One region of the Alteromonas sp. CH_MED4-4 genome, then DNA from elsewhere that is predicted to be linked to it. Evidence: predicted binding sites of a transcription regulator. Region 1 holds the regulator's gene; each other region holds the start of a gene.
What was found. Region 1 encodes sigma-54, which starts transcription at its own class of promoters, with help from an activator protein. Its sites were predicted from a motif close to GTTGGCACGNNNNTNGNNT; they were not measured.
Positions count from the first base shown of each region.

Region 2: a site for sigma-54 is predicted at 3,088-3,106, ahead of WA381_RS15750 (DUF1328 domain-containing protein). Genes of this name have one in related genera too.
Region 3: a site for sigma-54 is predicted at 3,831-3,849, ahead of glnA (glutamate--ammonia ligase). Genes of this name have one in related genera too.
Region 4: a site for sigma-54 is predicted at 3,049-3,067, ahead of WA381_RS02230 (flagellar basal body rod protein FlgF). Genes of this name have one in related genera too.

Region 1 is NZ_JAYMEU010000013.1:49,644-57,519, forward strand. Features, by position in the region: gene WA381_RS10810 (spondin domain-containing protein) at 1-457, opposite strand, end outside; gene WA381_RS10815 (response regulator transcription factor) at 680-1,432, shown strand; gene mgtE (magnesium transporter) at 1,484-2,842, opposite strand; gene WA381_RS10825 (HPr family phosphocarrier protein) at 3,017-3,289, opposite strand; gene rapZ (RNase adapter RapZ) at 3,289-4,134, opposite strand; gene ptsN (PTS IIA-like nitrogen regulatory protein PtsN) at 4,219-4,662, opposite strand; gene hpf (ribosome hibernation promoting factor) at 4,676-4,963, opposite strand; gene WA381_RS10845 (RNA polymerase factor sigma-54) at 4,994-6,475, opposite strand; gene lptB (LPS export ABC transporter ATP-binding protein) at 6,549-7,274, opposite strand; gene lptA (lipopolysaccharide transport periplasmic protein LptA) at 7,277-7,831, opposite strand; gene lptC (LPS export ABC transporter periplasmic protein LptC) at 7,800-7,876, opposite strand, start outside.
Region 2 is NZ_JAYMEU010000025.1:26,710-34,585, reverse strand. Features, by position in the region: gene WA381_RS15775 (hypothetical protein) at 1-19, shown strand, start outside; gene WA381_RS15770 (hypothetical protein) at 69-326, shown strand; gene WA381_RS15765 (CC0125/CC1285 family lipoprotein) at 351-929, shown strand; gene WA381_RS15760 (hypothetical protein) at 1,446-2,090, shown strand; gene WA381_RS15755 (DUF2490 domain-containing protein) at 2,207-2,902, shown strand; gene WA381_RS15750 (DUF1328 domain-containing protein) at 3,149-3,325, shown strand; gene WA381_RS15745 (hypothetical protein) at 3,364-3,558, shown strand; gene WA381_RS15740 (hypothetical protein) at 3,642-3,860, opposite strand; gene WA381_RS15735 (DUF349 domain-containing protein) at 3,874-6,816, opposite strand; gene WA381_RS15730 (YeaC family protein) at 6,806-7,099, opposite strand; gene WA381_RS15725 (zinc ribbon domain-containing protein) at 7,100-7,426, opposite strand; gene WA381_RS15720 (alanine/glycine:cation symporter family protein) at 7,693-7,876, opposite strand, start outside.
Region 3 is NZ_JAYMEU010000001.1:99,664-107,539, forward strand. Features, by position in the region: gene glnG (nitrogen regulation protein NR(I)) at 1-284, opposite strand, end outside; gene glnL (nitrogen regulation protein NR(II)) at 274-1,359, opposite strand; gene WA381_RS00435 (hypothetical protein) at 1,490-2,116, opposite strand; gene glnA (glutamate--ammonia ligase) at 2,355-3,764, opposite strand; gene typA (translational GTPase TypA) at 4,222-6,054, shown strand; gene WA381_RS00450 (response regulator) at 6,416-6,793, shown strand; gene WA381_RS00455 (MalY/PatB family protein) at 7,057-7,876, shown strand, end outside.
Region 4 is NZ_JAYMEU010000002.1:157,590-165,465, forward strand. Features, by position in the region: gene flgB (flagellar basal body rod protein FlgB) at 1-338, shown strand, start outside; gene flgC (flagellar basal body rod protein FlgC) at 341-763, shown strand; gene flgD (flagellar hook assembly protein FlgD) at 795-1,481, shown strand; gene flgE (flagellar hook protein FlgE) at 1,496-2,881, shown strand; gene WA381_RS02230 (flagellar basal body rod protein FlgF) at 3,106-3,849, shown strand; gene flgG (flagellar basal-body rod protein FlgG) at 3,896-4,684, shown strand; gene flgH (flagellar basal body L-ring protein FlgH) at 4,696-5,376, shown strand; gene WA381_RS02245 (flagellar basal body P-ring protein FlgI) at 5,399-6,511, shown strand; gene flgJ (flagellar assembly peptidoglycan hydrolase FlgJ) at 6,570-7,520, shown strand; gene flgK (flagellar hook-associated protein FlgK) at 7,537-7,876, shown strand, end outside.

The DNA of each region.
Region 1 (7,876 bases):
TACCCGGCTCGGTTGGAATTTCAATACTGTCCATACCAACAAAAGCGTCGTTAGTAGGTATTAGCATGGAAAGTAGCGAAAGATATGGCTTGTCCATAGTATCGAAGGGATAGCTTAACGTAGCTTTCGGCGCGAGAAGTCCGCCAAAACGGTGCCACGTATTTGAACCATTGTCGGTATCAACAGGGCCGAGTAACGCTTCAAAGTTTGCGCCGCTTGAATCAGCATTTTGTTCGTCGTCAATAACACCAGCTTCAGCTAACCACGCTAGAGCTGATGACGCAGGTTGCCCAACTTCAAAGGCATCGACGGTGTCATCGTGAGCTATGACTAAGCGCGGCGTAAAACTCTGCGCCTGAGTCAGGTTGGTAATTTCAATGTCTAAAGTGACAGCTTGGCTTACTGATACTGCTGCTAGCGACAAAAGCGTTGCGCTAGCAAGTTTAGTGAATTTCATTTTATTGTCCTTATTTATGGCTTAAATCGCATAAAAATTTAGGGCAGTAAAATGTCCAATTCATCACAGAACTTTCACAAAACGCACACAGATTCGTCTCAATAAATAACAGTGCTGTTATAAATTCTGAATTTATATTTTTTATAAAAAAATTGTAATCACTGTGAAAGAAAACCACGAACGCACTGGTCTTGTTTTTTATTGGCGAATTAGGAGCGAGATATGATCCTTATCATCTACAGTGGAAATAAGTTTCAACAGAACATATCGCAATGCTTAAGTAAGCATAGCTTTCTTTACGACGCAGTCTCTAATTTTCAATCCGCAGAGTCGTTGCTTAAGGCGCAGCATTATTCGCTCGTTATTGTTGAGTCGCATGGAAACATTATCTGTCTTAATCGTATAAAAGGCCTTGTTGATACGAACCCAGAAAGTTGGGTGATGGCAGTGGAAAGTGACGCGATGACAGACGATGTGGCCGACGAAGAGGTAGATGAAGCAAACTACTATGAAGTAGGCGTAGATGATTATCTATCAGGGCCATTTGATGCACGCATGTTTACTGCCCGTATTCGCTCCCATATGCGCAGAAGTATGCCTAGCCAAGCACATTTAAGACCATCTCAAGGTAGTGAAGAGCGCATCGAAATAGGACCCCTTAAAATCGACCAGCGTTTTCATAGCGTAACCCTAAACGGCCAAGTGCTGACGTTAACGGCTAGGGAGTTTGCGCTACTGGATTATTTTTGTCGTCATCCAAACCAAGTTTTTTCTCGCAATCAATTGCTCAGTGAGGTGTGGGGCTATAACCACGAAGGCTACGAGCACACGGTGAATACCCATATAAATCGTTTACGCACTAAGCTTGATAAAATCAACAGTATTGAAAATGGTGGACAGCTAGTAGAAACCGTCTGGGGTGTGGGTTACAAGCTGAACGTCAATGGATATATAGCGAAAGCGCTTATTGCATGAGTGTTGTTTAGCTCACCCATGCCCTATCAGGCATGAGAGTTCAAAATTAACTTAAATTAGAAACAGCGTCGCAGTACCTAAGAAAGCAAAAATACCCACTACATCGGTTATCGTAGTTAAGATAACACTGCCAGCTAGGGCAGGGTCTATCTTAAGACGCTTCATGATCATAGGTAAGGTTGCACCCGCTAAAGCAGCCGCAATCATGTTTACCATCATGGCAAAGGCAATAATTACGCCCAGCATGTAATCTTGTTTCCATAACGCGATGACAGAGGCAATAAGCACCGCCCAAATAGCACCGTTTAAAAAGCCGATGGATATTTCTTTACTGATAAGCCATCGTGAGTTACTTGCGTTAACATGGCCTAGTGCCATACCACGGATAACTAGCGTTAGCGTCTGATTACCCGCTACACCGCCCATACTAGGGACAATGGTATTTAGAATAGCTAACACAGCCAGTTGGCTCAGCGTTGCTTCAAATAGATCACTCACCATCGCAGCCATTAGCGCCGTCACTAAGTTTACTGCCAGCCACACCGAGCGTCGTTTAGTACTTTGCATAACGGGTGCAAAGGTATCTTCGTCGTCATCAAGACCCGCCATACTCATCATCGAGTGTTCCGCGTCTTCACGAATAATATCAACCACGTCATCAATGGTAATTCGGCCCACTAAGCGATGGTTTTCATCTACAACAGGTGCTGAAAGCCAATTGTATCGCTCGAACAGGCTTGCCACTTCATCGTCTGGCATATTCACAGGAATCGCTTCAGATTCCTCGTCCATAACGTCAGACACTTTATCGTCGGTATCTGCGGTGAGTAAACGGGTAACCGGAACAATACCAACAAGGTTGTCAGTTCGGTTTACCACGTAAAACGTATCCGTATTCTCAGGTAGCTCGCCTTTTAAGCGGATATAGCGCAGAACCACGTCAATGGTCACATCGGGACGTAATGTGATGGTGTCGGTGTTCATGATGAAACCAGCGGTTTCTTCACCGTAAGACAGCGCTTGCTCTGCGCGCACGCGATCTTGTGCATCCATCGAGTCTAGAATGTCGGCCAATACTGGCTCGGGAAGGCTGCTTAGCGTCTCTGCTAAGTCATCGGTATCCATCTCTTCAAGTGCGTCAACCACATTAGCGGGAAGCATTTTTGTAATGATACCGTTTCGAACATCGTCAGACAGTTCTTCTAAAATGTCGCCGTGAAAGTCACCATCAATGAGCTCCCATAATTCGTCACGGGTTCTGCTAGGGCTAGATTCAAGAATGTGGGCGACGTCTGAAGGCGGTAATTCAAGCAGAAGCTTACGTACAGATACGAATTGACCGTTGGTCAACGCAGCGTTGAGTGCGCGTAACTGAGTTTGTACGTATTTAGAAACAAGCGCTTCTGCCATAAGGCGTTATTCCTACAAGCTAAAAGATGAACAATGCAGGCCATAGAGCCTAAGTGGGCGTAGAATATCGCAATTATGATGAGTCTGTCATGATAATTGCGTAGGTTTTGCGCGGGATTTTAAGATAACTGCGCTAAGTGTTGATTAATTGGTCAATGGATTGGGCAAGTAAGACTATTCGTCTTCGTTAAATCTGCCCTCAATAAGCTCTTCAATAGCTGCAAGTGCATCAACAGCATCACTGCCGTCCACAATCACGTCTACCTGTTCACCTTGATGGCTTTCAAGCATCATTAATCCCAATACACTGCTTGCGTCTGCTTCTTTATCGCCTTTTTTTAAGATGATTTTAGCGTCGAATTGATTAGCCAGTTTAACCAGTTGGGTCGCCGCTCTTGCATGCAACCCTAACTTATTGACGATAGTTAGCGTTTTTTGAATAGTCATTACTGATTCAGCTCTCTATGGCGAATTTGTACATCAGGGTGTATTTCACTGAAGGTTTTCGACAGGGTCTGTGCGATATAAACCGAACGGTGTTGGCCACCAGTACAGCCAATCGCTACGGTTACGTAACTTCTGTTATTGCGCTCTAAATGAGGCAGCCATGTCGTTATTAAATTCTGAATTTGCCAAATGAACTTGGTCACTACAGGCTGCGACCCCAAAAATACTTCTACTGGCGCGTCTAATCCGGTCAGATGTTTAAGGTCGGGCTCCCAGTGGGGGTTAGGTAAAAAGCGGGCATCAAAAACGTAATCCGCATCTTTAGGAATACCGTGCTTAAAGCCAAACGACTCGAACACAAGCACAAGGCGTGAGCTTTTCTTACCCAAGATACGCTCTCGAATTAACTCTGCCAGTTGGTGAATGGTAAGCTTATCAGTGTCTAAATATAAATCTGCGCGTTCAGCAATAGGAGCAAGTAGGGCTGACTCGGCTTTAATGGCTTCTGAAAGCGATTTATTAAGCTTGGCGAGAGGGTGAAGACGACGTGTTTCGCTAAAACGCTTAACCAGTACATCATCGCTCGCGTCAATGTAAACAATGGTCATCGACCACGAAGAAGGCAGGTAGTCTAGAATTTCTACCAAATCGTCAGGATTTTTAGGTAAGTTTCTCACATCGATACTTACCGCAACCTGATCGTACTCGTCAACAACTGTATGGGTTAAGGTGGGAAGTAAGTTTACCGGGATATTATCAACACAGTAATAACCTAAATCTTCCAATGCGCGAAGTGCGACAGACTTACCAGACCCCGAACGACCACTGATTATTATCAGCTTCACCTACTTTCTCCCTAATACTCTGGTTTTATCACATACGCGTTGTTGAATTAGGCGCCTACTAAACGGTTAATAGGCGCTTAATGTTTAACTTAATGCAGATAGAATATCGTCGCTTGTCGTTGCGCGACGTATTGCTTTAATCGTTTCTTTGTCGCTTAGTTTACCAGCCACGGTGGCCAGCGTTTGAAGGTGTCCTTCGGTCTGTTCCTCGGGAACGAGTAGCGCAAAAAAGATGTCTACGGGTTTCTCGTCAAGGGCGTCAAAGTCGATTGCTGGCGTGCTGGTTACAACAATGGCAATCACTTTCTCAAGGCCCGGCAGGCGCCCGTGGGGCAGGGCGATACCATTGCCAATGCCTGTACTACCCATACGCTCTCGAGCCATCAAACTGTTAAGTACCGTTGCCTGATCAATGTTCTCGTTTTGCTTGGCAGCGATATCAGCGATGATCTCAAGAATTCGCTTTTTACTATTACACTGAACCGCACACTCGGTGCGGTCCAGACTTACGATGGCTTGTATATCCATGCTTAATTAACTACTAATGTTTTTTCAGTTTTTCCTTATGCTTGATTACCTGCCGGTCGAGTTTATCAACCATGCTGTCAATCGCCGCATACATGTCGGTATTTTCTGAGGATGCGAATACTTCAGCGCCACTTAAATGAACGGTCGCTTCGGCTTTTTGATTTAATTTTTCAACGTTCAGGATGACATGCACATTAGAAATGTGATCAAAGTGACGTTCAAGTTTGCTGAACTTCGTATCGACATAATTACGCAAAGAGTCGGTGATTTCGACATGATGACCAGTAAGGTTGATTTGCATATTTCGTCTTCCTTATATTATTAAGCCCGATTAAATAAGGCTTTTGCGTTGGTTCGACGGCGGGATCGACAACGATTCCCGGTACTTTGCTATTGTTCGCCGGGCAACTTTAATGCCTTGTTCGGCCAACAATGAAGCAATCTTGCTATCACTTAGCGGCTTGCTAGGCTTTTCAGCGGCCACTAATTTCTTGATCAATGCACGAATCGCTGTAGATGAACATTCACCACCAGACTCTGTTGCAACGTGGCTTGAGAAGAAATACTTCAATTCGAAGATTCCACGTGGCGTATGCATGTACTTTTGCGTTGTCACTCGCGAAATAGTGGATTCGTGCATATCTACCATTTCTGCGACATCATTTAGCACCATTGGTTTCATCATTTCCGGGCCGTGCTCAAAAAAGCCCATTTGCTGCTGCACAATGCAGTTTGCAACCTTCATTAAGGTTTCGTTACGAGATTCAAGGCTCTTTATGAACCACTTAGCCTCTTGCATGTGTGAGCGGATGAATTGTGAATCGCTACTATTCTTGGCACGGCGACTCATTGCTGCGTATTGTTGATTTACGCTTAACTTAGGCAGACTGTCGGGGTTCAGCTCAACCACCCAACGGCCATTTTTCTTGGTTACTGAGACATCAGGAATAACGTACTCAGGCTCTTTAGTAACTAAAGCACTACCTGGGCGAGGATTCAAGGTTTGCAGCAAACGCATTGCCTCGCGTAGCTGATCTTCTTTCAATCGGCTTTTACGCATAAGCGTACGATAGTCTTTGCTGCTCAGTAAGTCAGAGTACTCTTCAATCAGTTGCTTTGCTTCAGCAAGCCACGGTGTGTCTTCTGAAAACTGGCGCAATTGCACCATCAAACATTCTTGTGGAGAGCGAGAGCCAGAACCAATAGGGTCGAACATCTGAATGCGCTTAAGCACACATTCTATTTCGTCCATTTCAATCGGCTCTTCCATATCATCATCGTTAACCGCTTCTAAAATATCGTCAAGGGTAACGGTTAAATAACCTGACTCGTCAATAGAGTCGATGATTGCTGTAGCGATTGCGCGATCGGTATCCGAGAAATGGGTAAGGCGCATTTGCCAAAGAAGGTGCTCTTGAATATCTTCAGTAGTCTCTCCTTGGAAGATTTGCTCGTCGTCATTGGATGGACCCGGAGCAGGCGAAGATGAAGCAGAGTAGTATTCATCCCACGTACTGTCGATTGGCAGCTCATCGGGAAGATCGTTTTTCTCAAGTGCATCGCCGGCTTCTAATGTGTCACTAGATGCAGAAGCAGTGGCCTCAGAGCCGCTGTCATCGTTGTCGATATTGTTCTTTTCTAGTTGCGGCTCGTCGTTACCTTCTTCAACTTCTAATAGCGGATTAGAATCGAGCGCTTCTTGGATCTCTTGTTGAAGATCAAGTGTAGAAAGCTGCAGCAGTTTAATGGCCTGCTGAAGCTGTGGTGTCATGGTAAGTTGTTGGCTAAATTTTAGCTGTAAAGATGGTTTCATCTACGTCTTATTTAAATGCTCTAAATTGAATATACCAGAGCGAAACTGAAAAATGACAATTCGGTTACATTAACTATAGCCTGAATTGTTCGCCTAGGTATACATCCCTTACTTTTTGATTACTTAAAACCTGTTCCGCCGTTCCTTGCGCAATAAGCTCGCCATGACTCACAATGTACGCCTTTTCACAAACATCCAATGTCTCTCGTACGTTATGGTCCGTGATAAGGATTCCAATACCCCTATCGCGAAGATGTTGTATTATCTTCTTTATATCATTAACTGATATTGGATCAACACCAGCAAATGGTTCGTCTAACAAAATAAATTGCGGTTTTGCTGCCAGAGCGCGGGCAATCTCAACGCGACGGCGTTCGCCCCCTGACAAACTCATCCCAGTACTATTACGTATATGGTTAATATTAAATTCATCAAGTAGCGCATCTGCTTCTTCTTCTTGCTGTTGTGAATTTAAATCTTTACGGGTTTGCAAAATGGCCATGATATTTTCATGCACTGTGAGCTTTCTGAAAATAGAGGCTTCCTGCGGTAGGTAGCCAATTCCGCGGCGTGCACGCTCGTGCATGGGCTGATGAGTTAGCTCATTGTCGTCGATTTCAATCTTGCCTTTATCCAGATTCACTAAACCAACAATCATGTAGAATGTGGTGGTCTTACCAGCGCCATTTGGGCCAAGAAGACCAACAATTTGACCCGTTGAGACAGACAGACTTACATCTCGAACAACCTGTCTTGACTTGTAAGCCTTAGCAAGATTTTTAGCGCTCAAAGTTGCCATTGCTATTCATTGCCCTCGTTGTCTTTTTTGTCTTTCTTAGACGAAGTTTTGCGAATGGTCTCAGGTGTGAATACTGTAGTCACTCGACCCTCACCATCCTTACCTGCGCCGCCAGTCGCTAGCAATTGCTCGGTAATCATATCGAACGTGATGTTGTCACCCTGTACTTTACTGGTGTCTTGTTTCAACTCTGCGTTTCCGGCAAGAGAAATCGTTCGGTTCACCACTTCATAGCGTATTTCATTAGCTTTTGCCGAAACTGGCGTGCCGTCTTCCAATTGCTGGGAATAGCTTGCAGGCTTTCCTCTAGCAATAAATATTTCACGACCACCACCGTCAGTGGCAATTACTTCCACTTCGTCAGCTTCAATAACCAAAGAGCCTTGAGTTATGAGTACGTCGTCTTTGTACAACGCGGTTTTATTTTTACCGTCGATAAACTGGGTGTTCGAGCCTATTTTTATGGGCTGCGAAAAATCATCTTCACTGGCGTGTACCGCACCGCTAGCGATGGCAAGCAATAAACTAGTTGCTAGGGGAATAAGTGGTTTGTACATGATCTAAAAGCTCGTATTCTTGTGTGCGTAAATTCGCGTTAAACC
Region 2 (7,876 bases), on a different contig from region 1:
ACGGGTTTTCGGAGAGTGAAAATGCTTACCATTGCGTAAAAAGCCACCGCCAATAGTGAGGAAAAGCGATGAACATTTTTTTAAAATCGAATATGAAAGATATAGCACAGAAAGAGCATGCTTATTTTTCGCAAAAACATCATGCAGATGTTGCACTTACACAAGCAAAGAGGCAATGTAAACTGATGATGGGAAAGCCTGAAACGTTGCTTGGCATCGCAACCCTTGGCGCATACAAGGGTGCGGTAGATGCAAAACCCAAAGCAAAACGCAATCAAGCCCTAATGGCAATAAGTAGGACTGCGCTATTGTCGTTATTTCAATGATCACAGTATTAAGGAATATGTGAGATGAACAACAAAAAAAATATGAAGAAAAGTCGTTTGACGCTTGCCTGTGTTGGTGTGGCGTTTAGCCTTGCAATAGTAGGTTGTTCATCGACCCCTGTAGCAGCCCCTACCCCTTATAAGTCAGCGAGTTCCAAAGCTGCCTATGGCTATTCGAGCGAAAAAATTTCTGAGAACGAATACAAGGTTCTTTTTAAGGCAACAGACAAAACTCCTGCTGATAAAGTACAGCAATATGCCCTTTACAGAGCAGCGGAAATTGCTCAAAAGCAAGGCTTTACCTATTTAGCTATTGTTAAAACCAACGTCGATAAAAAGCCAGTTGTTGCGCGAGAAGTTATGGCGAACAAGGAAGAGCCCGTGGCATTTCAAACCGACAGGCAGTGCACTATGTCAGGCTGCGATGAAGTGGCACAGCCTATGGCCGTCCCAAGCTCAAACGACGTTGTGAAAACTCAAATTAACGACATCTACTTTACTATTGATGTAATGATGGCGAATGATAAAACCCGTCTAGGTAAAAATGCTTTTACTGTCTTAGAGGTACTATCAGAGCCTCTTGAGCCAAAAAATGGCAACTAGCTGAGCGTTTTGCCGCTCACTTATGCTCTAAAACATCAGTTTTAATAGAAATGCTTTTCAGGCCCTAGTTGCAATTATTGAAAAGCATCGCTCAAACACATGAGCAAAACCGTAATGTGTATTAAAGCCAACAACCTGTGCACTAGTCTTTATTACTTTTCTGTTGTGGCTAACAGACCACTGGCTAACTGCATTCTTCACTTTTCTACAAACTTGGCCAGTGTCATATTCGTTTCTTCTTGAAAAAGTCGATGACACTGCTGCTATCACAGCTCTTTTTTCTAATTTATAGCTGTTATCCATTCTCCTGAAGTGCTTCCTGGATTTTTAATGGCCCGTTAATCTTCTATTAATGTTGTACAAAAGTCTCCGTCATCATAGCTAGCTATCATTAAACCCATGAACTGCAGAGCAGATTTATAAACCTCTAGCAACAACGTTGTAGCGGTACTGCTCTAAGCAATTGAATCAGGTAATAGCACATATTTATTTTGCAAATGACTAAGGAGTCAGGCGATGAGAAAGCTAAGCACGTTAATGACAAAAACTACTCTTGTAGCAGCTACAGTAATGTTGGTGACTGGTTGCAGTGCAGTGGCAAAACCGCAGATGGAGCACTCAGCTAGTTCGAATGTTCCGGCGTTAAAAGCTAAAGCACTCGACAACGCATTACTTTATTCCGACGAATGTATTACTGAGCGAGAAGTGGTAACGGCACAAAAGATGTGGGGCGACGGCATAGTGCGAATTGGTGCAGTATTTAGCAATGATGGTGATTACTCTGGCGAAGCCGCAGATTTCATCCAAGCTATGTATGGTTACGATTTAAGCAGCGTACTGTTTAAACCAACGCTTGCAGCTAACGACCAGTTCCGTTCAAGCTTCGATGCTGCGCTTTCATACTTTGTTGGCGGTAATGACGCTTACGAAGAGGACAAAGGCTTTGCTATAAAGCCATACACAAATGTGAAATTCGATAATGTGGGTATTATCAACAACAGCTGTCGCATGGCCGTGGCGATGGGCAACTACTTCTTTACCGATACAAAAGGTGGCGAAACGAAGGTGGAATACACGTTTGCCTATGTCAAAGATAGTGACGGCGACCTGCGTATTGTTGCTCACCAATCTTCGTTACCTTACAACCCAAACGGTAACTAAATAGGCCATTGCCCCTCCATTCTTAGGAAGTGTGAGGGGCGAAACACTCTCCCTTTGCAGGCAAGGCGTCCCTTCCCTTTCGCTTTGCCTCTTTTTTATTTTCAACGAGAAAAACTATGTGCGCAAAACGAATTATGACGCGTTGCGTCTTACTACTTGTGATGGCGATGACAGCCGGCATTAAGTCACACGCCGAGTCAGATTTTCAATCTTGGAACGCTCTCGCACTCACTGGAGATGCCGATGATAAAGGTAAATGGCAATTTTGGTTTGACGGTCATTTACGCTTTAAAGACGACGCATCTCGCCTAGGCGTTTCTATCGTTCGTCCCGGTGTCGGCTACAAACTATCAAGCGATACGACCTTGTGGCAGGGTGTTGCAAGAGTAACGATAGACTCAGACAACGGTTCAATTGAAGAAGACAGGGTGTGGCAGCAAGCTACGTATTCATTAAGCAAATTTATGGGCGGTACCATTTCAGGTAGAAGTCGTTTGGAGCAGCGATTCAGGAGCGATGAAGGCGGTGATACAGGCTATAGGTTCAGACAATTTATACGGTGGTCGAAACCTTTAAATGAGCAATGGTCAATGGTCGTTTGGGACGAGGTATTTTGGGCTTTGAACGACACAGACTGGGGCCAAAATAGCGGGTTTGATCAAAATAGACTTTATGTGGGACCGGCCTATCACCTCAACAAGAAATGGCGCGTTGAGATGGGATACTTACATAATCATATTGCGTCGCCAGGCGCCAATTCAGACGCCATAACAAACCGCAACCTTGCACTCACGTTCTTCGGAAGCTGGTAAGAATCAAAGAATAACTCCAGCCAAAGGCCCTTAACACACAAAGAGTAAAGTTGGGTGACTAGGGCCTTACTCGATCATGTAAAAAATGCATTCGTACGTGTAATCGTGACGTTAATTGCCTGCAGATACGGCCTGAAAACCAGAGAAAAATTAAATTATATCAATATATTTCAACAACTTAAAAAACAGGCACAAAGATAGCATTAGTTAAAGTGAAAGTAACGGAAGCAATACGAGGATTTAGTTATGTTAGGTTGGGCAATCACATTTTTTATCATCGCCATTATTGCAGCAGTTTTTGGTTTTGGAGGCATCGCAGGTGCAGCAACAGGTATCGCACAGTTTCTTTTCTTTGTGTTTATCGCGTTGCTCGTAATCTCACTTATCGCAAATGCGTTACGTGGTAGAGCACCAAGAGCCTAAGAGTTAGAAGTATTTTAATAGGAAAAAGGAGTAAGGATATGTTTTCATTTAAAAACTTATCAAAGGTACTAGTAGCATCAGCATTTGCACTATCACTAGCAGCTTGCGGTGACGGTGAAGCGGAAGACGCAGGCGAAGAGCTAGACGAAATTGTTACCGATGCAGGTAATGCCGTTGAAGACGCTTGTGAAGATGTGAAAGAAGGCGTAGACGCTGAAGATAAAGACTGTTAATCACGTTTTTATCAAAAAAGGGCCAGACAATTGTCTGGCCCTTTTTGTGTTTACAGTCGACGTGGTTTGACCTAACTGGTTAGTTAAGACACTTCTTCACCACCTAACTCACGAGCAAGATCGTCTAGTGTAGATAGCGTCGAATCAAATTCACCTACGCCGTAACGGTATTTTACACTCACGTGATGATCCGTACGCCCGAACTTCACTCTTAACCCTTCTGCGTCAATATGCTTCACGGTATTCAAAAAGCGATAGGCAGACATTTCTGTTTCAAATTGAAACTCAACACTGTTTTCCATTTAGGCTTTCCGTTTAAGCAACAATTTCAGGATGAGTATCAATAACTGAAACAACTCGTTGCAGCAAATGGTTATCTTCTTCGCTTATCGAGTCGTATGATAACCAGTCAGCAAGAATGTCGGGAGCTGTTGCCGCTTCGCCTTGTTCCAACTTAGATGTCATCATTTGTAGCTGTACGCTAGAGCGTATAGATGCGTCTGCATCTGGGCTTGGCATACCAGTTGCGACTTCTAATGCTACCGTCAACCATTGTCTATCGTGCTGAGTTGTTTTATTTCCAGTTGACTGACCCAATACGCTTGACCAACGCTTCCCTAACGTTTCCGCTAGAGATTGCTCATCACCACTTCCCTCACCTACACTTAGCTGTAGTAAAGAAATCAGAGCCTGAGCTCGCGCCAATCGGGCTTGAGATTGTGCATTTTTCGCTTGCGCCGCGCGCTTACTTTCAAGTGAATCAATCTTTTTATCTACTTTCGTACGTTGCGCTTTAGGCAAGTCGGTTAACTGAGCGCGAACGTCGCTTATTGATTGACTGAACGTTACATCATCGCTGTTGATGTCAACAGCTTCCACTTGCTTGAGTAGCGAATCTACTAACGCGTTAAATGCATTATTCTGTACTTTCCGCTCGGCTTTTAAACGTTCAAATACGGTGTCATTGGCAGCTTTAAATTCTGCCCACAACTTACTCTCTTCACGTTTACCTGCATGGCCTATTTGCTTCCACTGGCTTTGCAATTGCTGAGCTTTGTCGGCAGCGCCAGCAACATCTTCTTCCGTAGCAAGTTGGCAAGCTTGGGTGACTAACGCACGCTTTTGGGCTTGGTTGTCGCTTTGCCATTTATTTACTTTAGCCTGAATGGGCGATGATACCGCCTTCCATTCTTGCTTCAGCTGTTCATAAATTTCACGTTCAACCTGACCTGCAGCGTGCCACTGTTTAGACACTCTATCGAAAACTTTCACTAACTCGGCTTCCGGCATGTTAATGTCCATTGCCTTAACGGTAGCGATAATCGACATACGCTGTTCACGCGCAGCAGCCCGCTGTGCATCTAACTTCGCGTAATGCGCTCTACAAGGCTCGAAGGCCTTTTCAAGTGCATCATCAAATTGCTGCTGTAACAACGCGTCATCACTACTTTCTTCACTCGTTGACGATGACGGTGTTAGTGATAACCATTGCTTACGCAGATACTTAATGGCCTCACTTCTTTGCTTAATATTTTCTGCATCAGCGCTGGCTAACGCTTTTGCTTCTTCTACAAGAGCGGGTTTGCGCGGCGCAGCAAGGTAATCCTGCCATCCTTCTAAGCGCGACACATCACCAGCGGTCTTTTCAAAACGCTTCTCTACATACTTTTTCGCTGAACCAGGAAGCGCAGCATAACTTTCCTGAAGCTTTGCAAATTTTGAAATAGCAACGCGGAATTTACCCTGAGCAATTAAGTTATCGATAACGCTAATGTGCTTTCTAATGTGTTTTACTTGCTCATTTTCTTTGGATTTTTGAGCACGCTCTTTGGCATTTACACTGCTTGTCGCTGCGTTGAAACGTTTAGACAACGCCTTAGGAATGGCATCGATTTCGCGACTAAGCGCTTTATACGCTTGACGTGCTTCGTCAAACTCCGCTTTAAGAGCCACTACACTACTGCTTTGTAATGCGTCGCCACCATTTACCTGACTCAAATTCTCAGTCGATGCGCTAGCTTCTTCAACGCTCACATCACGGGTATCTTTACCCGACTCGCTATCGCTTGCCGAAACGATCTTAGCGGCAATGTCTTCGAGCGACTGAAGTTTTATCAGTAGCTTTTGGCCGTATTGCTGCTGCATAGAGAAGCGATCAAGCTGCTCGTTTAGTTCGTCGACAGAGTGCTTAATCTGTGTAATTCGCTTATCAGTTGCAGATTCATCATCGAGACGCGCTAGCTGTTCGAGCGTTGCTTCAACACCGCGCACGCTTTCATTAACCGTAGCAACATCAGCAAGCGTCGCTTCACAAAGCCTGTTATTGTACAACCAAGCTACCTGCTCCTTGGCATGAGTAAGCTGCTGTTCGCACAATGCTTTGGTATTGGCACGTTGCGACGCTTGTTGCTTCTCTTCCCATGCCGGGCGTATACGGCTTAAATATCGCTCGAGCTGCTCACCAATACGCGCGCGCTTTTCTTCATAATCAGCGCGTTCTTCTGAAGTGAGTAAATCAATTTGAGCAAATAGCCCTGTCAATTCGCTCTCAAGTTCGTTGCGCTTTTCATCAATGGTTTCTACATCTGATTTGTCGAGTAAAGCCTGATATTTTGAAAGTCCCAGAGTGAGCTGCTTTTTAAGCTCCACTGGGCGCTTTGCAGCCTCTTTGATAGCATCTATCCGCGCATTAATTTTCGTAACAAGGGCATCATCTGACACTTTCTTAGCAAGCTTTTGCAGATCTGATACGTCTGAATGTGCGTTGACTAGTTGAGTCTGCAGTTGGGGACTTGCGCCTTCTAAAAAAACAAACTGGGTGAAAGATGGCTTCGCTACTTTTTCGATTAGCGCGCTAGCTAGCGCATCATCTTGTAAGAGCATAGGCTCTTTCTTCAACATTTGTGGTACTAACTGCACTACCAAATCGGCGTTGGCTGTTTCAGTTAAAAAAGAGAATATCTCTTGGCGGGAGAGTGTGACATCCCCCTCGCCTAACAAAGCGGCGTTTACCTTTTTCTCCGCCGCTTTTTTAACGCGAGACTGCTTGGCAATTTGTGACATTTTAAGCCACAGCACAAAGCTATTAAGCTTTTCGAGTGCTGCTAAACTGACATTTGCATCTTCGTCATTAAATGCCAGTTCGTGAAGAATTGTTTTTTCCTGTGCCTTTTCGGGAGAGAGACTCTCGATTGCCTGCATCCGTTTTTCAGGCTTTGGGCTTTGGTGTGAAGGCGCAAATATACGACTAAATATCATCCTGTTTAAACCGCGCTATTGTATTATTATCATCCTGCTCATCGCGTAACGAGCGCTTAAAGTCGGCTTTACTTTTATGTACGATTTCGCCGCTTTCACCTACTGTCATATGCTCAGAGGACTTTTCTATTTTTGCTTGATACAGCATAACAGCCTGCATGCTGCTTGCTTTTTGCTCTTCGTTTAAAGGCGTGCCATCTGGCCACTTACCTGTTTCAACAGCCTGACGCAGACGCTCGTAAATCTCCGGCGTCATGCTGGCTAAAAGTGCTTCTATATTCATTTAGGAAAAACGCTTTATGTAAACAATACGCGCGCGGTTTACTAAGTACCAAACAAAGCCAACCACTGCGCCCAAAATAGCTAAATTATGTTGCAAATCACCTGGGCGTGTTCCGCCCCAATACATGAAGCCAAAACTCGCAACGAATATCAGCATAGCAAGAAGGGATTGGTTCTGGATACTGGCTAACTTTTTAAATCTTTGTAAGCTTTGTTTGCGCTCTATATCTTCAGAGGTCGCATCACCGATTTTAAAGTCACAGTGAGGACACGTCTTCGCTTTGTCAGACGTTTTTTTATTACACGAAGGACAGTCAACTAATGCCATATGTTGCTCCTGTTTATTGGGTGCGAAATGGAAATGCGCAACTCGCTATTGAGCGAAGACGCATTTATACGCGGATGGGTATCATACTTAAGTTCATCACAACAATGAAGTCGATTCTGTGGATTAACCTTATCGCTATAAAACAAAAATGCGCAGGGTGTTAACTTTTATACAAAGTTCACCGCTACGCATTTTTACCTGATAGCCAAGTTGCATTTCCCTTCAGTGAAACTCAAGAGGGGGCGATGCTTTAGGCAATACTCACCTTATTTTTTATGTCGAGACCAGTAGTCGTTAACCGTTTCTTTCATCTCTTTACAAAGCAACATGATGCCGAACAAGTTTGGCAAGGTCATTACCACGATAGCCACAGCTGAAAGTGCCCAAACTAATGTAGTGTCAGAGAATGCAGCCCAAACGAAACCGGCGACGTAGATGACGCGATACGGC
Region 3 (7,876 bases), on a different contig from region 1:
TATGCGTTAACTGCGCTGTCTAAATCCGAATGCGCCGTCATAATGATAACGGGGAGCATAGGGTGCGAGGCATGCACTTCGTTCAGTAACGTCATGCCGTCCATTTGTGGCATTCTTATGTCTGAAATGATGACTTCAGGGGCTTGGCCGCTTTGAAGTTGAAGCAATAAATCTTCAGGGTTTTCAAAACTTAAGCAGCTGATATCTGCTGCTTGTAAGGCCTTTTGCAGCACCCAACGAATAGAACTGTCATCATCGACAATCCACACAGACTCATTCGTCATCGTCTGTCTCCTTACGATCTATTGGTATGTAAATTACGAACTCAGTGTGACCAGGGTAGCTATCTACATCTATTTTGCCGCCGTGGTGGTTTATAAGGGTCTGTGAAATAGACAAACCCAACCCAGAGCCATTTTGCTTGCTTGTGACCATGGGGTAGAAAAGTGTGTCTTTTACTTCAGCCGGAATACCCGGGCCGTTATCAATAATTTTTATTTTAGCTACCAGCGCGTGACGCTTCGTTTGAATTGTCATTTGGCGCTCTATTCGCGTAATTAACCTAATTTGTGGGTTGGGGGTTTGGCTCTCGGTTAATGCCTGAACGCTGTTGCGCACAATATTGAGCACCGCTTGCTGAATCATGTCAGGGTCTAACATAAGCGGTGGAATGCTGGGGTCATAGTCGCGAACTATGGTAATGGGATTGTCTGAGTCAAAGCGCATTAAGCTGCGTATTTTTTCAAGCGCTTGATGCACGTTGCTTTCTTCAAATCGAGGTAGTGAATTTGGTCCAAGCAATCGATCAACTAAGTTTCGCAGACGGTCAGACTGCTCAATGATCATGCTTGTAAATTCTTTATGCTCGTCAATCAGTTCTTTTTCTAATAGCTGTGCTGCACCGCGAATACCACCAAGAGGATTTTTGATTTCGTGTGCAAGGCCGCGAACCAATTCCCGTGCTGCGTAATGCTGCGCGTTTTGTAAAGTTTCTCGAGAAATTCGCTTTTGCTGGTCAATCTTTTTAACTTCAAATAGCAGTCGTGGGCCGTCTTCGAAGTGCAAGTTGGTAACGGTTAGGTCGGCAGATACATAGCGGTTATCTCGAAAAGCCAACTTAATTTCGTTTTCGGTGAAATCTTCACCTTTTCTGATGGCAGCTTTAAGTCGGGTGGTTTCTATTGTGCCCGGCAAGAAAAAATCTTGAAGTGGATGCCCAATAAGTTGTTTTAATCCAGTCTCAAACAAAGCTTCACCAGCGTGGTTGGCATAAACAATCGTAAGTTTGTTGTCTACCATTACCAGTGCGGTATTTAGGCTATTGATTAGCTGTTGTGTTTCTAACTCGGTGGAATGCATCCGAGCTCGTCTCCTTTGCACCATAATTGTGCATTGTAGCTTGCAATGATGCGTTGCGCGAATAAAGAGCTCAAGAAGAAATGTTCACTGAACCTCTATGGTGCGCATACATAACAGTGGTTGCACGCTATTAGTTATTAATTAACGCCGATGCCTGATGCAGGTAAAGGGTTTGTAATGGAGACGATGCAAGAGTCTTGCCCGTATTGTTCGTGAGTTCAACTTTATAAGTATGTGCCCCACGATGGATACCAGTAAGCTTAAAGACGCCTGAACTATTGCTAGCTAATGGGGCGTCGTCAAAGATTAATCGGTAGATTGGCGCTTTGGGTGCACCAGGTTGTGCGGCAGAAATAGTGAATTCACCCAAGTTATTGCGAATTGTCGCTTCTGGTGCAGGTGACTTAATGACTACGCGATAGTTGGGCTTGGGGGCAGCCGGCTTCGCAGGGGGAGGTGGGGTAACCTTTGCCGCAGTTACTACGTTTTGCGTTTTTACATCGAAAGCTAGGGGTTCTGCGTTTTGCTGCGGCTTGTCGGTGTAAGTCACAGAGCCGTCTTTACCTACCACCTTGTATATGGTCATTGGAGAGGTAGCTGCGGCTGATGTTGCATTGCTGCTTTGTCCGGTTTCGCTTTCTTGTGCTTCTTGCTGGGTACTTTCTTGGCTCAGCATTTCCGCTTGCACAGGCAGTAAGCCATTGCCGCTACTTAGTAATAGCGAAATTAAGCAAATGTGTCGCGTCATGTAGTGCACGTGTCGTTACCTAATCAATGTGGTTTTGGCTAGCTGGCTAATTCAATAGCTTGCTATGTTTGGCTTATGGATAACCTTTCTAGTTGTATGCAGATGCAAGCGGGCAAAGCCCTGTGCGCAGTTGATACAGCATGAAAGAGTATTCATTAGCATAGCTATAAAAACATAGTAGATAAATCGTACGCATAAAAAAAGCCCGCAGAGCGGGCTTTAGTATAAATTGCTATACAGTGCGAAATTACACGCTGTAGTACATGTCGAACTCAACAGGGTGAGTAGTCATGTTAAGTTTCGTTACTTCTTCAGACTTAAGATCGATGTATGCATCAATCATGTCGTCAGTCATAACGCCACCAGCTTTAAGGAAGTCACGGTCGTTATCAAGAGCTTCAAGTGCCATTTCTAGCGAGCTTGCAACTGTTGGAATTTCAGCAGCTTCTTCTGGCGGTAGGTCGTACAAGTCTTTATCCATTGAATCACCAGGGTGGATCTTGTTCTTAATACCGTCGATACCCGCCATAAGCATAGCAGTGAACGCTAGGTATGGGTTAGCTGTTGGGTCAGGGAAACGTACTTCAATACGACGTGCTTTATCGCTAGTTACGTGAGGAATACGAATAGATGCAGAACGGTTACGTGCAGAGTATGCAAGCATTACCGGTGCTTCGAATCCAGGAACTAGACGCTTGTATGAGTTAGTAGAAGCGTTAGCAAACGCGTTGATTGCGCGCGCGTGCTTGATGATACCACCAATGTAGTAAAGTGCTTCCTCAGAAAGACCTGCGTACTTGTCACCTGCAAAGATGTTTACGCCATCTTTAGAGATAGATTGGTGACAGTGCATACCAGAACCATTATCGCCAACAAGCGGCTTAGGCATAAAGGTAGCTGTTTGACCGTATGCGTGTGCAACGTTGTGAACAACATACTTGTAAACTTGAATTTCGTCAGCTTTCTTAACTAGCGTATTGAATTGGCAAGCAATTTCGTTTTGGCCAGCAGTTGCTACTTCGTGGTGGTGCGCTTCGATAACAAGGCCCATCTCTTCCATAACTAGACACATTGCAGCACGGATATCGTGAGCAGAGTCCACTGGTGGTACTGGGAAGTAACCGCCTTTAACGCCAGGGCGGTGTGCCATGTTGCCGCCTTCAAACTCTTCGCCAGAGTTCCACTTTGCTTCAGAAGAGTCAATCTTGTAGAAAGAACCCGCCATGTCAGTGTGGAAGCGTACGTCATCAAAAAGGAAAAACTCTGGCTCTGGGCCGAAGAAACATGTGTCACCGATGCCAGTTGATTTTAGGAATTCTTCTGCACGACGAGCAACTGAACGAGGGTCACGCTCATAACCTTCCATTGTTGAAGGTTCAACGATGTCACAACGGATGTTTACTTGTGTTTCCTCAGCGAAAGGGTCAACTACGCAGCTTGTTGCGTCTGGAAGAAGAACCATGTCTGATTCGTTGATGCCTTTCCAGCCAGCGATTGAAGAACCATCGAACATTTTACCTTCTTCGAAAAACTCTTCATCAACAACGCTCGCAGGAATAGATACGTGTTGTTCTTTACCCTTTGTATCGGTAAAACGTAAATCTACAAACTTCGCTTCACTTTCTTTAATCAGCTCTAATGCCTTTTCTACTGACATCGTGTCCTCCAGGTTTAATGTAAAAATGCGGAATGATCAGCTTCACTCCAACAGTGGAAAAAGTGAAAGCGATTATCATGCCATCTATATGTATACCGATTTCTGTGGCATAGACGGGCATTTATCACTTCCGTTTGAATTAAATTGCATTGTATTGGTGCAATGTTGCACCAATATGGCGTTTTGTGCTCATTTATACGTCAATCAGCCTAGATTACTTTGTAGCGTATAGCCACCAAATATGATCAATTAGGTGCAACGGGGCTGGTTATTTGTTGAACAAGTGTTTGAAAACCAATAAAACTCGTTTCCATCAAAAAAAAGATGCGCAAACGTCGTGGTTTTTCTGTACAATCCGCGCAAATTTTTCTATCTGCATTTTTTTGCAACAAATCTAACGCATACTCCTTTCCACTGAATTGAAGTAGACGTTGATTTACACAGGCTCTATATAAGCATGAATACCACTGATATTAATAAATTGCGTAACATCGCAATCATCGCCCACGTTGACCACGGTAAAACCACCCTGGTAGACAAACTGTTACAGCAGTCTGGCACCCTTGAATCTCGAGGCGAGCAAGAAGAGCGCGTAATGGACTCGAACGACATCGAGAAAGAACGTGGCATTACCATCCTAGCTAAGAACACAGCGATTAACTGGAACGACTACCGTATCAACATCGTAGACACTCCAGGACACGCTGACTTCGGTGGTGAAGTAGAGCGTGTAATGTCGATGGCTGACTCTGTACTTCTACTTGTAGATGCACAAGAAGGCCCGATGCCACAAACCCGTTTCGTTACGCAAAAGGCATTTGCTCAAGGTCTTAAGCCAATTGTTGTTATTAACAAAATCGACAAGCCTGGTGCGCGTCCTGATTGGGTTATGGATCAAGTTTTCGACCTTTTCGACAACCTAGGTGCAACTGACGAACAGCTAGACTTCCAAGTTGTTTATGCGTCTGCACTTAACGGTTGGGCATCACTAGATGCAGATACTAAAGAAGACGATATGACGGCATTGTTCCAAACTATCGTTGACCAAGTTTCTCCTCCTGATGCAGATATCGACGGCGCATTCCAAATGCAGATTTCTCAGCTTGACTACAACTCATACGTGGGTGTTATCGGCGTAGGTCGTGTTAAGCGTGGTTCTGTTAAGCCAAACCAACAAGTAACGGTTGTTACTGCTGATGGCAAAAAGCGCAACGGCAAAGTTGGCTTAGTTTACGGCTACCTTGGCCTTGCTCGTCACGAAGTTGAATCTGCTCACGCGGGCGACATCATTGCAATCACAGGTCTTGGCGAACTTAAGATCTCTGACACCATTTGTGACATCAACACTGTAGAAGCACTTCCTCCACTTACGGTTGACGAGCCTACAGTAACCATGACGTTCCAGGTAAACACCTCGCCGTTTGCAGGTAAAGAAGGTAAGTATGTAACGTCACGTAACATTCTAGAGCGCCTTAAAGATGAACTAGTACACAACGTTGCACTGCGCGTTGAAGAAATGCCTGATCCGGACAAGTTCCGTGTATCTGGTCGTGGTGAACTTCATCTAGGTATTCTTATCGAAAACATGCGTCGTGAAGGTTACGAGCTTGCAGTGTCGCGTCCAGAAGTAATTCTGAAAGAAGTTGACGGCGCAACGCAAGAACCATACGAAACCTTGACTATTGACTGTGAAGAACAGCACCAGGGTTCAATCATGGAACAGCTTGGTCTGCGTAAAGCAGAAATGACTGACATGTCTCCTGATGGTAAAGGTCGTGTACGTATCGACTTTATCATTCCAAGCCGTGGCCTAATTGGTTTTCAAACAGAATTCATGACGTTAACGTCGGGTTCTGGTTTGCTATATCACACGTTCGATCACTATGGCCCGTACAAAGGCGGTATCATTGGTAAGCGTAAGAACGGTGTTCTAATCGCTAACGCAAACGGTAAAGCACTGACTAACGCTCTGTTTAACCTTCAAGAACGCGGTCGCCTATTCATCGGTCACGGTGTTGAAGTGTACGAAGGTATGGTTATCGGTATTCACAGCCGTGACAACGACCTTACTGTAAACGCCCTTAAAGGTAAGCAGCTTACTAACGTTCGTGCATCAGGTACTGACGAAGCGCAAACACTAGTTCCACCAATCAGAATGTCACTTGAGCAAGCGCTTGAGTTCATCGATGACGACGAACTAGTAGAAGTAACGCCTGAATCTATCCGTATTCGTAAGAAGCTTCTTACAGAAAACGAGCGTAAGCGTGCATCACGTGCACCTAAGTCTTAATAGCTTCTAAGACTTACATTGATTTTGAAAATGCCAGCGTCAGCTGGCATTTTTTTTCCATTTTGCCGATGAGTTTGGCCTGCAATCTTTCAACTCGTGTCTCAACTTACACACCGTCACTTCCTATCAAAAAAGCTGCTTTCTAGCATTATCACTAAAACGTTAGAAAAAGTTTAAATATCGACCAAAGGTTAGTGGTCAAAAGCGTTCAGAGATTCTATGCTTGGAAAATCAGTCCGCATAGATCAATACCCAGCGAGCATTAATCTATGCGGATTGGTACAATAGACTGATGCCTTAACACGTGAGCTAAGTCGTTGTAATATTTACGGCTAATGACCTAACAAAAAGGGGAAGGGTAGTGTTTTCTGTAGCAGTAGTTGAAGATGATCCTATCACGCTTGACCTTATTACTGACGCGTTGGAAACGCAGTTAGACGCCACCGTGTATCCATTTACACGTAGTAAATTTGCAAGGGATTTTTTGCTGCAACAAACCGCAGAATCTATCAGCTTGATCATCAGTGACCAAGTAATGCCGGATTATGATGGACTAAGTCTTCTAAAAACCTGTCAGTCTTCGGGTTTGGACGTTCCATTTTTACTCATTACTGCCGACCCTAACAAAGAGTTAGTGATAGAAGCGCGTAAGCTTCAGGTTACCGGTTTCCTTGCTAAGCCACTCAATATGGAAGAGCTAGTTCAAAAATCGAGAGAGGCGGTGTCGCAGGCCAGCTAAGCCTGTAGGTTGTATTTCATTTTATGCATCGCACGCTAAAGGTGTGCATGCGGGCCAAAAATCTACTTCGTGGTTAACGATGACAATGTAAAACAGGTTAGGACAGCAAAGCGCAATTTACCGTTGGCTTTAACGTGTTAATTTATCTCTATTAAAGTACATTTCGATATAGAAAATTCGGGTTAATTCATCTCACGCCCCTAGTTTATGAGGCGCTAAAATTCTACACTGTTGGCATAAGTTTTTATGCAACAGGATGTAATGTGAGCGCCTTATTCGATAATACCCCTCCCAGAAAAGACACATTTTCGTTTAAATGGCAAAAGTACAAAGGGAAAGACATCATTCCTGCGTGGGTTGCCGATACTGAGTTTCGTTGCGCGCAGCCAATTCTAGACGCCATTTCGGGTCAGGTTGAGCATGGCAACATGGGTTACATACTGCCTGCACATCACGAAGGCGCTATTCAGGCTGTAGTGAGATGGCTTAAAGATAAGCATAATTGGGAAATTCAACCCGAGTGGCTAGTGTGGACACCAGGCGTTGTGCCAGCGTTTAACGTAGCGTGTAAAGCCTATTGTGAACCCGGTGATAAAGTACTTATTCAAACACCTAATTATCCGCCTCTACTGGCTGCCCCAAAACTAAATGGTCTCGAACGGGTAGATATAGGCACGGTAGTGCAAAATGACGACGGCACAAGTTCTGAAACTATCTCGAGTGTTGAAGGTGCGCGCTATACGTTAGATTTTGAAGCATTAGAAAGAGAAGCGGCTGATCCTAAATGTAAGCTGTTTATTCTTTGTAACCCAATGAACCCGGTAGGTTCGGTGCTTACTAAAGCTGAATTAGATCGCATTGCTGAGATCTGTAACGCGAACAACGTTAAGCTATGTTCTGATGAAATCCACTGCGACCTTATTCTAGAAGAAGGCAAACAGCACATACCGGCGGGCCGCGAGTCCAACCTTGCTGAAAATAGCGTCACGCTAATGGCTGCCAGTAAAACATTTAATATTGCTGGTTTGGGAACGTCTTTTGCCATCATCCCTAATCGCCAACTGCGTCAGGCATTTACCAATG
Region 4 (7,876 bases), on a different contig from region 1:
CAAATACGCCTGGTTATAAAGCGCGGGACATTGATTTCAATAAAGCAATGCAGTCGGCTATGCGAGAAGCATCAGGTGGTACAGCCAATCACGCTTCTTCAGGAATGGTGCGGACAAATGATCGCCACTTAAGCGGCAATTCTACGTCAGTAGCGGCAAACTTTGACATGCAATACCGCATCCCAACACAACCAGACACTGGCGACGGTAATACGGTTGAAGTTCAAGCGGAAAGAAATCGGTTTTTAGACAATGGATTGCGCTACCAAGCCAGCCTAGAATTTTTGAACGGAAAAATTAAAGGCATGAAAAAAGCGCTTAGCTCAGGAGGTCAGTAGTCATGAGTTTATTTAATGTAATGCAAATTTCGAGTACGGGTATGGAGGCGGAGAATGTACGTCTTAATACAACGGCAAGTAATATTGCCAACGCTAACTCGGTTAGCAGCAGCTATGACGAAACATACCGAGCTCGCCATCCAGTCTTCGCTACGGCGTTGCAAGATGCAATGCGCGATCAGTCAAAAGGTGCAGGTGTTCAAGTAAAGGGGATTGTAGAAAGTGATGCCCCTTTGCAAGTGGAGTATTCACCTAACAACCCGATGGCAGATGAAAACGGCTACATCTATAAACCCAACGTGAACATTGTGGAAGAGATGGCGAATATGATGTCAGCGTCTAAAGCGTATGAAACTAACGTGCAGGTTGCGGACACCACAAAGCGTATTTTCCGTCGCGTACTGCAGCTAGGTCAAGGGCAGTAACTTGCCGCTTGAATAATGTGAGGATTACTCAGTGAATACCATAAACAATACTGGCTTAAATACTGATCTGTATTGGCAAGAGGAAACCGTCAAAATAGCTGACGGCACCGAGCAGCAGTTAACCCAGGAAGATTTCTTCTCAATGTTAACTGAGCAGTTAGCCAATCAGGATCCCACTGCACCCGTTGATAACGATCAAATGGTAGCGCAGATGACATCATTTACGATGGCCGACGGTATTTCCCAGCTTAACGAAAAGTTTGAGTCGTTTGCAGCTTCAATGACATCGAATCAAGCGTTACAAGCTTCTAGTCTTATCGGGCAAAACGTGCTGGTTCAAGGTAACGTGGGTTATATGGCCAATGAAGGCGATGGCATTTCGGGTGTCATCGTGAATGAAAAAACAGTTCAGAATATGACGATCACTATTGAGAACCAGTTTGGTGAAGTCATAAAAACCATTGATGCAGGCACACAAAGCGCTGGCAACATTGAGTTTGAATGGGATGGCAAAGATAAGCATGGCAACCAGATGGCACCGGGTGAATATGTTATCAGTGCCACTGGCGAGTTGAATGGAGAAGGTGTTCAGCTGAATACCGCCGTTAATCGCCATGTTGGAAGTGTAAGCTTGGCTGGTAGTGGTCAAGGCGTAATTTTGAATTTGGATGGTGATGTCAGTATCAATCTTGATGACGTCATTCAAATCGGCAGTTAGTAGGAGAATCAATAATGTCTTTTAATATTGCACTGAGTGGCGTATCAGCCGCACAAAAAGATTTGGATGTAACCGCCAACAACATCGCAAACGTAAATACAGTTGGCTTTAAAGAATCTCGCGCTGAATTTGGCGATGTTTATGCGGCATCACTGCTTTCAGGTGGTAAAACTAAAGTAGGTGACGGTGTACTCACTCAAGAAGTTGCTCAGCAATTTTCTCAAGGTAGCCTTCAGTTTACCAACACCTCGCTTGATTTGGCGATCACGGGTAATGGCTTCTTTGCGACAGTACCTGAAATTACGTCTCGCGACTTCTCGTTCACACGTGCGGGTCAGTTCAAGTTAGATAGCGACAATTTCGTGGTTAACAGTAACGGCGATAACTTATTGGGTTTCCCCGTTAACTCTGATGGTACAAGTGCCTCGGTAGCACTTAGTACTACTGAGCCAGTGCGTATTCCAGACTCTTCGGGTTCTCCCGCACAAACTACAGAAGTTGACATTCGAATGAACTTGCCTGCTGGTGATGCAGCCCTAGATCCACAAGATTTTGACCCTGAAGATCCACTTACCTACAACGCGGCAACATCGGTAACCGTTTACGATTCGTTAGGTGATAGCCACGTAATGACCTATTACTTCATAAAGGATGCTTCACCGGGTGTTGATAATGAGTGGTATGTTGCTACTGCAATCGATGACACGCTAGTTGATATGACAGATTCAGCGGGTAATGACACAGACCCAGCAACAGCAGTAAATAGTGTCGGTGGTAACACTGGTAACGCCGTAACAGCATCTAAACTTATCTTCTCTCAAGGTGGTGATTTTGCTGGCATGGAAACGCCTGATGGCCTACCTACACTTGATTTCAAAATGCAAACAGAAGCGTTAGGCGCAGGTATACTTGCTAATGGCTCAGATCCTACGCAGCAAATAAGCATAGATTTTAACCTCGATGTTAATAACGCGACGCCTAATGAGCCGACTCAGTTCGCCTCTGCGTTTGAAGTTACTTCACTAGAACAAGACGGTTTACCTGTAGGTCGATTAACAGGTATCGACATTGGTCCGGATGGCTTGGTTCGAGCGACGTTCTCTAATGGTACGTCTGAACCTATTGTTCGAGTCGCTTTGGTTCGCTTTTCTAATGAACAAGGTCTAACTCAGGAGAGCAGTACTCAGTGGAAGGAAAGTATTCTTTCAGGTGAGGCACTAGCGGGTGAAGCAACAACTGGTACTTTCGGCGAAATTAACTCTTCGGCGCTAGAACAAGCTAACGTTAACCTTACCACTGAGCTCATCGACATGATTATCGCCCAGCGTAACTTCCAGGCAAACTCGCGTGCGCTTGAAGTGAACAACTCATTAAACCAGACTATCCTTAATATCCGATAGTTTATAAATAGTCACTTTTAAAGAAGGCTAAGCGGCAAATTTCAGGCGCGTGATACCGCTGTTATTTGACCCAGTTTAGAAAGGTCGCAACAATGCGACCTTTTTATTTTTCTTTATATATCAAATTAATACCACCCTTATTTTTCAATTGCACTAAATATCCACAGATTGGCACTGCCTTTGCAAAATCTTGTTTAAGGTTTAATCAGAGTCAAAAGTCAGTCATGGACAAACTTCTCTATATTTCAGCAAGTGGCGCCTCCCAAGACCTACTAGGAACAGGGATTAGGGCCAATAACTTGGCTAATGCACAGACAACGGGATTCCGAGCGCAGTTAGAGCAGGCAAGGTCAATGCCGGCCTACGGCGAAGGTTTGCCGACTCGCGTGTTTTCCATGACAGAAAGCCCGTCGAATAATTACGAGTCGGGTCCGATGATTAAAACAGACCGCGATTTAGACGTAGCCATTCAAGGTGATGGTTGGTTCGCTGTACAAGATCAAAATGGTCAAGAAGCGTACTCGCGTGATGGAAATTTCAAGTTGGGCGATGACGGAATTTTGACAGATATCCACGATCGCGTCGTGCTTGGTGACAATGGGCCAATATTCCTTCCTGTTCCTTTAGATAATCTCAATATTGCCGCCGATGGCACGTTGTCAATGAGACAGTTAGGTGCCCCTGCCAATGTTATTGAAGAAGTGGGACGACTTAAATTAGTTAGCCCAAACTATGCAGATATGGAACGTGGGAACGACGGCTTATTCAGAATGGAAGATGGCTCAATAGCGCCAGCCAACGCCAACGTAAAAGTAATGTCGGGCATGCTTGAAGGTTCTAACGTCAATGCGGTTGACGAAATGGTGGACATGATAAGCCTGCAGCGTCACTACGAGCTTCAAGTCAAAATGATGAAGCAAGCAGAAGAGCTTGATACTCGCGGTAATCAGCTACTACGCATCCTTTAAAATAATTTTTATCACCGTTGCCCTATGAGCAACGTCGGAGGTTAACATGCATCCAGCATTGTGGATAAGTAAAACCGGACTAGACGCCGCACAGACCGATGTGGCAGTGGTGTCTAACAACCTAGCAAACGCATCAACAGTGGGCTTTAAAAAAGACCGCGCGGTGTTTGAAGATTTGCTTTATCAGAATATCAATCAGCCAGGCGGTCGTTCGTCTGCTGACACAGAGCTACCTTCTGGGCTTATGCTTGGTTCAGGCTCGAAGGTCGTTGCTACTCAAAAAGCACATACGCAGGGTAACCTGTTAACCACTGAAAACGCGCTTGATATGTCAATTCAGGGTCGTGGTTACTTTGAAATATTGCAGCCAGACGGCACCATTGCATATTCAAGAAATGGTCAGTTTTCACTGAACGACCAAGGCCAAATTGTTACTTCGGGCGCGGGTTTTTTGCTTCAGCCTGAAGTGGCTATTCCCGAAGATGCGCAACAAATCACCATCTCGCAAGATGGTGAAATAAGCGTAAGTATCCGAGGACAAGCAGAGCCACAGGTTTTAGGTCAATTGAATATCTCTGACTTTGTGAATCCTACTGGTCTTCAGCCAACGGGACAGAACCTTTATGTAGAGACGGCATCAAGCGGTGCACCTATCCAAGGTATCCCTGGGCTTCAAGGTTTGGGTTATATATCACAAGGCACGTTGGAAACGTCTAACGTCAACGTGACCGAAGAGTTAGTAAACCTTATCGAAAGCCAGCGCTTGTATGAGATGAACTCAAAGGTTATCTCATCGGTCGACCAAATGCTTGGTCAGGTTATTCAGCAACTTTAGTAGGTAGCGTCATGCGTATTTTAGGTTTATCTGCTGCACTTCTGATACTTGGCGGTTGCGCCAGTACAAACGAGCCTCCCGTTCAGGCAAACGACCCGTCGTTTGCACCGGTAGTGCCAGATTACCCGCGTGAAACGGTAGTAGAAGATGGCTCGCTTTTTCGTTCGCAGCTTGCTAACAACTTATATTCTGACGTTACTGCAAGAAGAGTCGGTGACATCATCACTGTAACGTTAAGCGAGAATACCCAAGCGAGCAAATCAGCCGACACTAGCACAGCGAAAGATTCAAACGTCAATCTTAACCCTATTACCGGGCTTGCTGGCCAAGCGATAAATATTGGCGGAGAGTCCGTACAATTAGGAATAAGTTCATCCCGAGATTTCTCCGGTGATGCCACTGCTAACCAAAGCAACAGCTTAAACGGTGCTATCTCCGTTACCGTGGTCGACGTACTTCCTAACAGCAACCTTGTTATTCGTGGCGAAAAGTGGCTAACCCTGAATCAGGGCGATGAATATATCCGTCTTACCGGCATTATTCGTCCGGCAGACATTAGCCCCGAGAATGAAATCGTGTCCACTAAGGTTGCAAATGCGCGTATCCAATATTCGGGTACGGGAAGTTTTGCGCGAGCACAAGAAAAGGGTTGGTTAACCAAGTTCTTTGATTCTGCTTGGTGGCCTCTTTAGGTTTTAGGATAGGAGAGTGAACATGCGTTTGTTTTCAGTAGTATTAGCCGTTTTCACAATGCTTTTATCTTTACAGGCAGGTGCGCAGCGCATTAAAGATGTAGCGAGTATTCAAGGCGTACGTAGTAACCAGTTAGTGGGATATGGTCTTGTTGTAGGTTTGCCTGGAACGGGTGAACAAAGCCCGTTTACCGAACAAAGTTTCAGAACCATGCTGCGTAACTTTGGTATCAGTCTTGACGCTAACACCAAGCCAAAAATAAGAAACGTGGCCGCAGTGGCGGTACACGCCGACCTGCCTGCTTTTGCAAAACCAGGACAAACCATTGATATTACGGTTTCTTCAGTTGGCGAGGCGGCCAGTCTTCAAGGCGGAACGCTGCTCCAGACGTTTCTTCGCGGTGTTGACGGTAAAGTCTACGCTGTAGCGCAAGGCAGCTTAGTCGTAAGTGGCTTTGGCGCACAAGGCGGTGATGGCTCTCGTATTGTCGTTAATACGCCAACGGTAGGCAGAATTCCAAACGGTGCGATGGTAGAGCAATCTGTACCAACAGGCTTTGCCAATGGCGACACGTTAACGCTTAACCTCCATTATCCAGATTTCTCAACGGCTAAGTCGCTTGCAGATACGATCAACGAGCGCTTAGGTGCACAGCCCGAAAATGGCTATGTTATTGCTAGGCCCATTGATGCAGCGTCTGTTCGCGTGTCGGCCCCGCGAGATGTCGGTCAGCGCGTGGGCTTTTTGGCTACCTTAGAAAACTTCGAATTTACACCAGCTGATGCGCCAGCGCGGGTGGTAATAAACAGCCGAACAGGCACCATTGTTATTGGCAGTGACGTTCGCTTGTTACCAGCAGCAATTACTCACGGCGGGCTAACGGTGACCATCTCTGAAAATCAGCAAGTTTCTCAACCTAACGCGTTTGGTGAAGGGCAGACTGCCGTTACCACTCAGTCGATTGTTGATGTCGATTTGGCAGATAGCCGCATGTTTAAGTTTGAGCCAGGCGTTACTCTGGACCAGCTTGTGCGCGCGGTAAATGAGGTGGGCGCTGCGCCGGGCGATTTAATGGCAATTTTGGAAGCATTACGTCAAGCAGGCGCATTGCGTGGAGAGCTCGTTATTATTTAAAACGAGAAAGAGCATTTACGAGACGTTAGTAAAATAAAGTCACAGCGGAATAAGCACGATGGAATCACTTAGCACAAAAAGTCAGCTTGATATGGCTCGCAATGTCCACGATATGGGCAGCATAAACAAAATGCGTGAAGCCATTGCGTCGGGCGACGAGACGGTATTGCAAGAAGCTGCCCAGCAGTTTGAAGCGATATTTGTGCAAATGATGTTGAAATCAATGCGTAAAGCACAAGATGCCCTTGCTGACGAAAATAGCCCATTTAATTCACAGCAAGTTAAGTTTTATCGTGATATGCACGACCAACAGCTAGCGACAGACCTCACTTCCGGTGGCGGTTTAGGTCTCGCTGATGTCATTGTTAAACAGTTAGGTCAAACTGAGGATAGCTATACGCCTGCCAGTGTAATCAGAAGTGACGGAGACTTATCATCACTTAACAGAAACCGTGTGTACAACGTAACTGAGGCGCAGGATATTGCCCTCTCTTCACAGTCTATTCGCAGCCAGTCAGCACAAAAAGATGCCATGTTCGAAAGTCCCGAGCAGTTTGTAGAGAGCCTAATGCCAATAGCTGAGAAAGTGGCAGCAAAATACGGAATGGATCCTAAAGCAATAATTTCCCAAGCCGCGGTTGAAACCGGGTGGGGCAAATTTGTTATCCATAAAGCGGATGGGGAAAGCTCGCACAACTTATTTGGCATCAAAGCAAATAAGGGATGGCAAGGAGAGCAGGCTGTAGTCGACACGTTGGAATTTAACAATGGACTACCGCAAAAACAAAAGGCTGCTTTTAGGTCCTACTCGTCAGTAGAAGACGCAATGGAAGACTATGGACGCTTTATCACATCACAGCCTCGCTACAGCCATGCTGTCGAGAATGCTTCTGACGCAGCGCGCTATACCCATGCGCTTCAAGAAGCGGGCTACGCTACCGACCCTGAATACGCGCGCAAGATAATGGCAGTGTATAACAGCGATCGTCTCAGCACGTTAATGCCATAGCATTGGAGATTACATTGTGAGTTCTGTCGATTTATTCTCATTAGCCACCAGTGGTGTTAACGCCAGTAGTAAGCTATTACAAACGACCAGTAACAATATTGCCAACGTCAACACGCCAGGCTATGTTCGCGAGCGCACTGAGCTTCAAAACAGCCAAGTCTTCGGTGTAGAGATCGGCAATACCGAACGTATCATCAACGTATTTGCTCAAAATCAATTGCGCAGGGACATTACTTCTGTCGGCGAGCTTGAGGCATTCTCTAGTAAAACAGCGGCCATTGACAATCTACTAGCGAGTGAGGCTAACTCAATCTCCCAAGGATTGAGCGAGTACTTCGCCGCGTTGCAAACAGCTG